2 regions of the Halomonas sp. R57-5 genome follow, and region 2 is predicted to be linked to the other one. Evidence: predicted binding sites of a transcription regulator. Region 2 holds the regulator's gene; the other holds the start of a gene.
The links. The regulator LexA, encoded in region 2, represses DNA repair genes until DNA is damaged. The targets are predictions, from matches to a motif close to TACTGTNTANNTANACAGTA.
Positions count from the first base shown of each region.

Region 1: the regulator LexA is predicted to act here: its motif matches at 3,589-3,608, upstream of recN (DNA repair protein RecN).

Region 1 covers NZ_LN813019.1:4,625,120-4,631,285, forward strand. The annotation lists gene dnaJ (molecular chaperone DnaJ) at 1-548, opposite strand, end outside; gene dnaK (molecular chaperone DnaK) at 713-2,644, opposite strand; gene grpE (nucleotide exchange factor GrpE) at 2,803-3,444, opposite strand; gene recN (DNA repair protein RecN) at 3,656-5,329, shown strand; gene fur (ferric iron uptake transcriptional regulator) at 5,492-5,944, opposite strand; gene bamE (outer membrane protein assembly factor BamE) at 6,017-6,166, shown strand, end outside.
Region 2 covers NZ_LN813019.1:2,421,295-2,427,166, forward strand. The annotation lists gene HALO_RS11140 (ribonuclease J) at 1-596, opposite strand, end outside; gene purU (formyltetrahydrofolate deformylase) at 827-1,681, shown strand; gene HALO_RS11150 (energy-coupling factor ABC transporter permease) at 1,706-2,377, shown strand; gene lexA (transcriptional repressor LexA) at 2,396-3,076, opposite strand; gene HALO_RS11160 (TetR/AcrR family transcriptional regulator) at 3,344-4,036, shown strand; gene HALO_RS11165 (L,D-transpeptidase) at 4,014-4,550, shown strand; gene nagZ (beta-N-acetylhexosaminidase) at 4,614-5,645, shown strand; gene HALO_RS11175 (hypoxanthine-guanine phosphoribosyltransferase) at 5,694-5,872, shown strand, end outside.

The DNA.
Region 1 (6,166 bases), 2.2 Mb from region 2:
GCGAAAAAGCCCTGCTGCATACGCACTTGACCGTGACCGTGACAGGTCGGGCAGGTCTCTTTCGAGGAGCCTGGCTCGGCGCCACCGCCATCGCAGCGATCACACTCGATATGCCGCGGCACGCGGATATCGACTGTGGTGCCTGCAACGGCGTTCTCTAGATCCAGCTCTAGGTTATAGCGCAGGTCGGAGCCGCGTGCCGGGGCATTGGGCCCACGGCGACGACCACCGCCTCCGCCAAAAATATCGCCAAACACATCGCCGAAAATGTCGCTGAAATCGCCGGCACCTGCGCCGCCGAAACCACCGCCGCCACCTTGGCCATCAACGCCCGCATGGCCGAACTGGTCATAGGCAGCGCGCTTTTCGCCGTCGCTGAGCACTTCATACGCTTCGGACACTTCACGGAATTTTTCCGCTGAGGTTTTATCGTCCGGGTTTCGATCAGGGTGGAATTTTTGCGCCAGACGGCGGTAGGCCTTCTTGATCTCTTTCTGATCGGCCCCTTTTTCGACACCCAGGACTTCGTAATAATCGCGTTTGGACATAGGCCCTACGCCTCCTGGTTAGCTACGCACTCAACTGCACATTTAGGCGATACACATTTAGCTACATACCTAGCTATATATCTAACTACGTGCGTCTTGGTCTCGGAAACAGCAACGCGGGAGTAAGCTCCCGCGTCACCGCTTTCCTTGGCAGAAAGAGGATGTTACTGCTTTTTCTGATCGTCGTTGACTTCTTCGTACTCGGCGTCAACCACGTCTTCTTCCGGCTTGGAAGTGCTTTCAGCACCTTCGCCGCCCTCTTGCTGCGCTGCTTCTGCCTGCTCGGCGTACATCTTCTGGGCGAGCTGGCCAGAGGCTTCGGTCAACGCATCCAGTTTCTTCTGGATGTTATCAACGTCGTCGCCTTTAACCGCTTCTTCCAGTTCGCTGATGGCCGTCTCAATCGCCTGCTTCTCGTCGTCAGTGGCCTTGTCACCGGCCTCTTCCAACGTCTTGCGCGTGGCGTGAATCATGCCATCGGCTTGGTTACGCAGCTGCACCAGTGCTTCGAACTTCTTATCTTCTTCAGCGTGCGCTTCCGCGTCGCGCACCATCTGCTCAACTTCTTCTTCCGACAAGCCGCTAGAGGCCTTGATAACGATGGACTGCTCTTTGCCGGTGGCCTTGTCTTTCGCCGAAACGTTCAGAATACCGTTGGCATCCAGATCGAAGGCAACTTCAATCTGCGGTACGCCGCGCGGTGCGGGCGGAATGTCGGCGAGGTCAAAGCGACCCAGCGACTTATTCTGCGCGACTTGCTTTCGCTCGCCCTGCACGGCGTGGATGGTAACCGCCGTCTGGTTGTCATCCGCCGTTGAGAAGGTTTGTGTCTTCTTGGTCGGGATGGTGGTGTTCTTCTCGATCAGCGGCGTCATGATGCCACCCAGGGTTTCGATGCCCAGGGTAAGCGGGGTCACGTCGAGCAGCAGAACGTCTTTAACGTCGCCACCCAGTACGCCGCCCTGAATCGCTGCACCCACGGCAACCGCTTCGTCCGGGTTAACGTCTTTGCGGGCTTCTTTACCGAAGAAGTCAGCGGCTTTCTTCTGCACCATCGGCATACGTGTCTGGCCACCGACCAGGATCACTTCGTCGATTTCAGACGCGGACAGGCCTGCGTCTTTCAGCGCCATTTTGCAAGGCTCGAGCGAACGCTGAACCAGCTCTTCTACCAGCGACTCCAGCTTGGCACGGGTCACCTTAACGTTAAGGTGTTTCGGGCCAGTGTTGTCGGCGGTGATGTAGGGCAGATTCACGTCGGTCTGTTGAGCGCTGGAGAGCTCAATTTTGGCTTTCTCAGCGGCTTCTTTCAGACGCTGCATGGCCAAGTTGTCACCGGAAAGATCGATGCCGCTGTCAGACTTGAACTGGTCAACTAGGTAGTTGATCAGCGCCAGGTCAAAGTCTTCGCCGCCCAGGAAGGTGTCGCCGTTAGTGGCCAACACTTCAAACTGGGTTTCGCCATCAACATCAGCAATTTCGATGATCGAAATATCGAAGGTACCGCCACCCAGGTCATAAACCGCGATGGTTTTGTCGCCGCGCGATTTGTCCATACCGTAGGCCAGTGCGGCAGCGGTCGGCTCGTTGATGATGCGCTTAACGTCTAGACCTGCAATGCGGCCGGCGTCTTTAGTCGCCTGACGCTGACTGTCGTTAAAGTAGGCCGGTACGGTGATAACTGCTTCGGTCACCGCTTCGCCCAGGTAGTCTTCGGCGGTTTTCTTCATTTTCTTCAGCACTTCCGCGCTTACCTGCGGCGGTGCCATTTTTTTGCCTTTTACTTCAACCCAAGCGTCACCGTTGTCGGCTTCGGTGATTTTGTACGGCACCATTTTGATGTCTTTTTGGACAACGTCGTCTTTAAAACGACGGCCAATCAGACGCTTGATGGCGTACAGGGTATTTTCTGGGTTAGTCACGGCTTGGCGTTTAGCTGCCTGACCAACCAGCGTTTCACCATCATCGGTATAGGCGATGATAGAAGGTGTTGTGCGACCACCTTCAGCATTTTCAATGACTTTAGCGCTGTCACCATCGAGCACGGCCACACAAGAGTTAGTGGTGCCCAGGTCGATACCAATTATACGTCCCATAGCAATACCTCGAATTCGGTTGTTACAAAACTGGAAATTTATTTTTTAAAGCTTGTCTGCGGGTTTCCCCGCGGGGTTGCCCTTTATTTGGGGGCCGCCGCTGACATTTCAAGGGCTTTTTTTCACACTCTTATTTAAGACTCTGTGTCGCCAGTGGCTTAATCGGCTTTTTTACTCACTACGACCATGGCCGGGCGCACTAGGCGTCCATTGAGCAAATAGCCTTTCTGCATAACGTCCATCACGGTATTCGGATCAAGATCCGGGTTAGGCACCATGGTCATGGCTTCATGCACCTGCGGGTCGAAGGGCTCGCCATGGGGTTCAATGCTTTCAACGCCGAATTTGTTAAGCACATCCAACTGCATCTTCAAGGTCATGGAGACGCCTTCACGGTGAACCTCTGAGGCCCCCTCTTCCATGGTCTCAAGGGCTTTTTCCAGACTATCCACCACCGGCAGCAGCTCTTTAACAAACTTCTCTAGGGCAAACTTGCGCGCTTTCTCGGCTTCCTGCTCAGCGCGGCGACGCACATTTTGTGCTTCCGCGGCGGCGCGCAGGGCTTGATCCTTGGCATCGGCCAAGCTCTGCTCTAACTCGCCCACCTGGGCGGCCAGCATTTCCGCTTCAGGATTGTCGGAACTGCCTTCTAGGGGCTCTTCGTCATTGATCAATCCTTCCAGCTCGCCCTCCATCAAACGCTCTTCAGCGACTTTCTCAGCCGCTTGCTCGGCGCCATCGGCTTCTTGCTCGTGGCGGGCCAGCTCATCGTCCATTGGTGTTTGCGGTTCTTTCGCCATGTTGTGCTCCTAAAAAGTAGGGCGCAGCCACGCGGGCGGCGCGCAGAGAAGTAAGCCTTTAAATCACTCGCTTTAACTAACTATGCACGCTATATGGGGGCCATAAATTCCATCTCAAGAGGTGCATTGAAGTGAGTTATTAACTACTGTATAAATCAACAACTATTGGATAAGTATCCAGCTTCTGCGCTGAACCGCCTCAGGAGGCGCCATGCTTACTCAGCTAGCCATTCAAGATTTCGCCATTGTCGATCACTTAGAGCTCGACTTAACCGGCGGCATGACCGCGATTACCGGGGAAACCGGGGCAGGCAAATCGATTCTGTTAGGCGCCCTTGGGCTGTGCCTGGGCGAACGCGCCGACGCCGGTAGCGTGCGCCACGGCCGCGAGCGTACCGACCTCTCCGCACGTTTTGACATTCAGCACCTACCCGCCGCCGTCGAGTGGCTGACCGCCCGGGAACTTCCAGTAGAAGAGTGTTTGCTGCGCCGTGTGGTCACCGCCAACGGCCGTTCCAAAGCATGGATTAACGGCCAACCCGCGACGATTTCCGATCTCAAATCTCTCGGCGAGCAGCTGATTCAAATTCATGGCCAGCATGCTCATCACGCTTTAATGCGCGAAGAGACCCACCTGGCCTTGCTGGACGATTACGCTGGCCTAAACGATGCCACCGCTCAATTAGCCATCACCTTCCGCGAATGGCGCAATGCGCGCCGCCAGTTGAAAAAGCTCAGTGAAGAAGGCAGCGAAGTAGAGGCCAAACGCCAACTGCTGCGCTATCAGGTAGAGGAGTTGGATCAGCTCGCTTTAGCGGAGGGGGAATTAACCACGCTTGAGGAAGAACAGCACACCCTAGCTCACGCGGAGGAGACCCTGCGCGAAACCCAGTTTGCCGCCGACTGCTGCGCCAGCGATGAGGGGGGTGCGCTGTCTTTACTCAACCAGGCGTTCGCTCATTTAAGCGCACTGCCGGGAAGTGACAAAGGCACCCTGGCCAATACGCTTGCCATGCTGAGCGATGCGCGTATTCAAGTGGAAGAGGCCTCCAGCGAGCTCAACCGCCTAGCCAGCACCACCGAATTAGACCCCGACCGGCTGGCCTGGGTAGAAGAGCGCATGACCGACGTCCACCGAATTGCCCGCAAGCACCACGTTGCCCCTGAAGAGCTATGCGCCCTGCATGCCGACCTACAGCGAGAAGTCGCTCAGCTCGAAGAGGGTGGCAATGACCTGGAGGCACTCAGTGCACGGGTAGTCGAGCTACGCGAAGAGTACCGCTTAGAGGCGAAGAAACTCACCAAGAACCGTCAAAAAGCCGCGCTTCGTTTAGGCAAAGAGGTGCAGCAGCAACTGGGCTTTTTAGCCATGGGTAAAGCGCGCTTTGAAGTGGAAGTCACCGCCAAAGACGCGCCCTCCCCTGAAGGCCTCGACCGGGTGCAGTTTTTAATTAGCGCCAACCCCGGCCAGCCCGCACGCCCATTGACCAAGGTCGCTTCCGGCGGCGAATTGTCGCGGATTAGTCTCGCCATTCAAGTCGTCGCGGCGACACACTCAACGGTGCCCAGCCTGGTATTTGACGAAGTGGATGTGGGTATCTCGGGCGCCACCGCAGAGATCGTTGGCCAACTGCTGCGCAAACTGGGCGAAAACGGCCAGGTCATGACCGTGACTCACTTACCGCAAGTGGCAGCCCAGGCCCACCAGCATCTGCATATCGAGAAACAGGCGAAACGCGACACCACCTTGACGCAAATGGCACTGCTCGACGAACAGGGCCGCATCAGCGAACTGGCGCGCATGCTGGGCGGTGTGACGCTTTCTGACCAAACACTCGCCCACGCGCGGGAAATGCTCCACGCGAGCCAGCGTCCGCCCCACTGACGCGCTGAACTAATGCGCCGAATTAACACGCTGAATAGCTGGATAAACACAAGCGCCCCTGATCCACTGGACGAATTCACTTAGCAAATTCGGCCCAGTAGATTAGGGGCGCTCACATTTCGAACAGCGACTAGCGTTTTCGACTAGCGGCGACCTAGAACGTTATTTCTTGTTCGTCGGCCCGCTGTCCTGGCGCGTTACGTCGGAACCGCGCGGACGCACATATAGCACCAGGGCATGATCGACTAGTTCGTAGCCGTGCTCTTCAGCAATTTCTTGCTGACGTCGCTCGATGATCTCATCAACAAATTCAATGATCTCACCGCTTTCAAGGCACACCATATGGTCATGGTGGTCCTCTTGGGTCATCTCGAATACCGCATGTCCTCCGTCGAAATTATGACGAATTACCAAGCCCGCTGACTCAAACTGAGTCAATACGCGGTATACGGTTGCCAAGCCAACATCTTCGCCCGCATCGATCAGTGTTTTGTACACTTCTTCCGCGCTAAGGTGGTGCTGACCCGAAACATTTTCGAGAATTTGAAGTATCTTGACGCGCGGCAGGGTCACTTTTAGACCGGCTTTGCGCAATTCATGGTTCTGATCGGCCATGGTCGCTCTTCGCAGTAACAGGTTAGGTCGGGTATGATCAACCGAAACCACGATAGTGAAGAATAGGCCCAAATGCAAAAATTGACTCGAATCATCACACTCTCCGTCGCCCTTACCGTTGTTAGCGGCTGCAGCTACGTCGGTGTTTACAAGCGCGACATCCCCCAAGGAAACCTGGTGACACAAGAGATGGTCAGCCAGCTTCAGCCGGGAATGACCCAA
Region 2 (5,872 bases):
TGGCAGTTGCTGAGGGTTTTTGCCAGCGCACGGGCAACATCACCCTCGCTGCCTGAGTGGCCGGGCATGGGAGCGTTGGTGGAGTCGCCCACCACTAAATCCACTGGGGCGAGCGCCTTGAATTGGGTCGCGCTTATCGGCGTGCCGATGATCGGTTCAGGGTCGAGTTTCCAGTCGCCGGTATGTAAGACGCGGTAGCCACCGACGCTCATGATCAACGCACAGCTTTCGGGTATAGAGTGCGTTAACAGCAAATAACGCAGCGTGAACGGCCCGCTTTCCAGCGCCTCGCCAGGTTCAATAACATGGATGGCCGCGCTGCTAAGCTGATGCTCGGCAAACTTCAGTCGCAACAGCCCAGCCGCTAGCGGGGTGGCATAAATAGGGCAGTTCCACATCGGCCAAAGCCAGGCAGCTGCACCAATGTGGTCTTCATGGCCGTGGGTGATAAAGAGCGCTTTGGGCACGATCCCCAGTGCTTTCGGTGTATCGAGATTGGGTACCTGCAGTGGAGAGTTGGGAAGATCCTGACGGATCATCATGCCGCAATCGACGGCTATCCAGTGATCGTCGTAGCCGTATAGCGTTAGATTCATTCCAATCTCACCGCATCCCCCCAGCGGCAACATGCGCAGCGGTGGACGACGACGGGGACGAATTTGAACGCGTGGTGAATGCATCTGTTATGAAAAACCTAAAAAGTAGTGACTTAACTATACGGGAAGGCAGGGGCGGCTAACAATCTTCCATGCCCTTCCGATACACTATGCGACCTAAGCCGCTGGTTTGTCATAATTAACTTAGCAATAGGTCAAGAGTAGCTCACATGTCTCATTATTATCGTTTAGTGGTTTCCTGTCCTGACCGGGTGGGGATTGTTGCACGGGTATCGAGCTTTATTGCCCAGCAGGGCGGCTCCATTACCGAAGCCAGCCAGCACTCCGATTTAGAAACCGGCTGCTTTTTTATGCGCTACGAAATTCTGGCGGATTCGGTCGGTATGTCGGTGGAAGCCCTGCGCGCGGCGTTCGAGCCGGTGGCCAGCGAATTCAATATGCAGTGGTCCCTGGTGGATACCCAGCTGCGTCGGCGTGTGGTGCTGATGGTGTCGCGGGAGTCGCACTGCTTGGTCGATCTACTTTACCGCTGGCAGGCGGGTGAGCTGGATTGCGATATTGTCGGTGTTATCTCCAACCATGACGATATGCGTTCGCTGACCGAGTGGTACGGCATTCCTTACCACCACGTCCCGGTAGACCCCGAAAATAAGCAAGCGTCGTTTGCCAAGGTACAGGCCGAAATCGATAGCGCTCGCGCTGACTGCGTGGTGCTGGCGCGCTATATGCAAATACTGCCCCCCGAGCTGTGCGCGCGCTATGCGGGACGAGTGATCAATATTCATCACAGCTTTTTGCCCTCCTTTGCCGGGGCAAAACCCTACCACCAGGCATACCAGCGGGGCGTTAAGCTGATAGGTGCTACTTGCCACTACGTGACCGAGGAACTCGACGCAGGCCCCATCATCGAACAGGATATTCATCGCGTAAGCCACTGCCATACGCCCACTGACTTAGTACGTTTTGGCCGTGACGTTGAAAAAGCCGTACTTGCTCGCGGTTTGCGCTGGCACTTAGAGGATCGCGTGCTGGTCCACGGCAATAAGACAGTGGTCTTTAGTTAACCCTCATCAACCTGAGAGGCCGCCATGTCGTTTGCGCAAAGTGTATTAGCACCCTGGGCGCTGCTGCTCACCTGGCTACTCTCGTTAGCAGTGATCGCGTGGGCACTTTGGGGGCGGCCCTGGCAGGTGTTAATAGCGGATACCGCGCTTCAGCACCGCTGGCTGGGCGCCACGCTGGCGGTGATGCTGATGTGGCAGCTGCGTGCGCAGGCGGTTGATTGGCTAACGCTGCACCTTGTTTTCACGGTTTTAATGACACTCGTTTTTAAAGCGCCATTGGCGCTGATTAGCAACGTGCTGATTAATATCGCCATGGTGGTAATTGGGCGCAATGAATGGCTGCTGCTGGGGGCAAACGTGCTGGTTACCGGTGTCGTCCCGGCGGCCGTCATTGGCACGGTATGGCGGCTGGTAGATCGCCGCCTGCCGGATAACCTGATGGTGTTTTTGTTTGCCTGCGGCTTTTTTGGTGCGGCGCTGGCAACGCTGGGAGGAGGGCTGGCAGCGGTGCTGCTGATCATCGTTGCGGGGACTGACCCTGAGGCGATTTATCTCGCCCAGGAGTATGCGCGCTTCTTACCGCTGTTAATGCCTTCAGAGGCGTTTATCACCGGCATGCTGCTGAGTATTCTGCTGGTTTATCACCCCCATTGGGTGGCCACCTTCAATGACCACCGCTATATCGATCTGCAGTAGGGATGGCCAGGGCGGCGACTAGCCGAGTGCCTGGCCGTTGCCGCCACGAATCACACCAACGCCGACGCCTTCGATATCGAGCGACTGGGAGCGCAGGTCGATTTCAATGGGCGCAAAGTCAGGGTTCTCGGCAAATAGCGTCACTTGGTGGCCCTGGCGCTTGAAGCGTTTAACCGTTACTTCATCCTCTAGGCGTGCCACTACAATCTGGCCATCGCGTACCCGGTCGGTACGGTGAACTGCCAATAAATCCCCTTCCAAAATGCCAATATCCTTCATCGAAAGGCCGCGCACGCGCAGCAGGTAGTCGGCTTTGGGGGTAAAGTACTCGGCTGGTAGCGGGCAGTAACGGTCAATATGTTCAGCGGCCAAAATGGGGCTGCCTGCGGCCACTTCACCGATCACGGGTAGGCCCGTTGGCAGCGTTTCAACGTTGGCTGCGGGTAAGGCGGTGGCAGCACTCTCCATGACTTCTTGCGGTTCCTGGTTGGGCAGGCGGATACCGCGAGAAGTGTTGCGAATAATGCGAATAACGCCTTTGCGTTCCAGCGCGCGCAGGTGCTCTTCGGCCGCGTTGGGGGAGCGGAAGCCAAGCGCCTTGGCAATTTCGGCGCGGGTAGGAGGGTAGCCAAATTCGCCCATCGTTTTAACGATAAAATCGAACACGTGCTGTTGGCGAGCGGTTAGCGGACGCGACATACCAGACTCCATAAATAGTGAATAGACAGTAACAAATTAAATGGCAACTTAATCAATCAGTGGTTAAGTATACAGTATGTTCCTCTGTCCAGTATATGCCTTGTCAGTGGCTATCTTCGATGTCTATGCAATTTTTCTAATCGTTTGAAACTAAGCTTCTGCTTATTTAACGGGCTGTATTTTGTTAATAAATCAAGCGTTGAGACCGCCATGGTTATGGCATAGTATTTTGCTATGTTTTAAACACCTGTTTCCCTGGAGAGCGACATGGCTCAATCTGATACGGTGACCCGTATACTCGATACTGCCGAGGTGCTGTTTGCAGAGCGGGGTTTTGCCGAAACTTCGCTGCGCAACATCACTAGCAAAGCGCGCGTCAATTTAGCCGCTGTGAATTACCATTTTGGCTCCAAAAAAGCCTTGATTCAGGCCGTCTTTGCCCGCTATTTGGACCCCTTCACCCAGCGTTTTCACACCGCCCTTGATGAGCTGGAAGGACAGCATGCTGGGCGGGTTATTGAGCTTGAAACCCTGCTCGAAACCATGGCAACCACCGTTCTTGCAGTGCCCGCTGAACGCAATAGTTTAAAAGTGTTTATGCGCTTGCTCGGCCTTGCCTACAGCCAGGCACAGGGGCATCTTAGGCGCTATATCCAGCAAGAGTATGGCGATGTGTTTACCCGCTTCACCGAGCTGGTGCGACAAGCCACGCCGGACCTACCTGACGCGGAGCGCTTTTGGCGGCTACACTTTATGCTTGGCACGGTAATATTTACCCTGTCCGGCCTTGATGCACTGCGTGATATCGCTGAAAAAGATTATCACGAACAGGTTTCAGTACGTGATTTAGTCAAGCGATTGCTGCCGGTCGTTGTGGCGGCCATGAATGCACCGTTACCGCTCGCCCTTGAAGAAGCCAAGCCAGAAGAAGGAAAACATGCGAACGCCTACGCTAGCTGAGCTACCCCCGGCTGAGAATATCTGGCTGGAGATTGATACTACCCAGCAGCTGCTGCGCTGCTGGCGAGGGCCGAAAGTGCTCCATGAGTGTGCGATCTCATCCGCTGCCGCCGGTGTCGGGGAGCGTAATGGTAGTGGTAAAACCCCCTACGGCTGGCACTATGTGCGCGCCGCCATTGGCGGTGATATGCCCGACAACGCAGTGTTTCGAGGCCGCCGCTGGACAGGCGAGACGTTTTCATCCGCGCTAGCCGAAGCGCATCCAGAGCGTGACTGGATTTTGACCCGCATTCTGTGGCTTTGCGGATTAGAAAAGGGCGTGAACCGCGGCGGTCAGGTGGACTCGCAACGGCGCTATATATACCTGCACGGCACACCGCCTGACGAACCCATGGGCGTTGCGGCCTCCCACGGCTGCATTCGTTTACGTAATAGTGATTTGCTAACCCTCTTTGCGCTCGCGTTACCGGGCACCCCGGTTTGGTTGCACGGCGGACGGCAATCCTTTGATTGATAAGTTTTTGACACCGCTAGACGATCGTCTAGAATCATCGCCCCTTTTCATGGACCTATCACGATGACTCAACCGTTAGGCCCGGTCATGCTTGACCTTGAAGGCCCAAAATTGACGGCGGCAGAAAAACGCCTGTTGCTGGAACCGACGGTAGGGGGCGTTATTCTATTTGCCCGCAATGTCGAAAATGGCTACCAGGTGCGCCAGCTGTGCAGCGATATTCGCCGCGTGCGGGCTGATTTACTGCTCGCAGTGGATCAGGAGGGCGGTCGCGTTCAGCGTATTAAAGAGGGCTTAACACGCCTGCCTGCCATGGCGCGTATCGGCGAGTGCTACCGCGCTTCCCCGGAAGACGGTCTGGCGTTAGCCAAGGACGCCGGTTGGCTGTTGGGGATGGAGATGGCCGCCTGCGGGCTGGATCTTAGTTTCGCTCCGGTATTGGATGTTGAGAGCGGCCTCTCCAGCGTTATTGGTGACCGCAGTTTTAGCAGTGATCCCCAGCACGTGGCCCAGCTGGGCAGCGCCTTTATTCAAGGGCTTCACGATGCCGGTATGGCCGCAGTGGGCAAGCACTTCCCCGGCCATGGTGGGGTGGCGGCGGACTCCCATGTTGCCCTACCGATAGACGGTCGCCCGCTAGACGTGATTAAACAGCACGATCTTGTGCCCTTTACCCAGTTAGCCTCGCAGTTAGATGGGGTCATGCCTGCGCATGTTATTTACTCCGCTTTCGATACACGCCCCGCAGGATTTTCACCCAATTGGTTGGGTATGTTACGGGAGTCGCTAGGCTTCAAAGGCTGCATTTTTTCTGATGATCTGAGTATGGCGGGCGCCCACGAAGCGGGCGAACCCAAGGCGCGTGCCCAAGCCGCGCTCGCAGCAGGCTGCGATATGCTGCTGGTGTGTAATGACCGAGCCGCCGCGCTTGAGGTCATGGAGGCGTGCCAAGGGATCAATAACAAGCGCCCCGCCAAGTTGCGCTATAGCCGCGCGCGGCCAGACCTGGATGCACTGAGTGCGCTGGGACGTTGGCGGCGTGCCCACGCTAAGTTGGAAGCGCTGGCGGATAAGCCCAAGCCCAGCGCTGAATAAATCGCTTGCTCAAATAAATGAAGCTTTTCACCCGCGTGGAGTTGGTAGATGTCAAAGCTGGATAAAGAAGCCTTAGAGTCGTTGGACTCGATGCGCGAACTAATGGATAACGCCGACTGCTTAATTTCGCAGCAAGAAGTAGAGCGGGCGCTTGACCGCATGGCAGAAGCTATCACCCGAGATTTAGGCGATAAACTGCCGGTGTTTTACTGCGTGATGAATGGCGG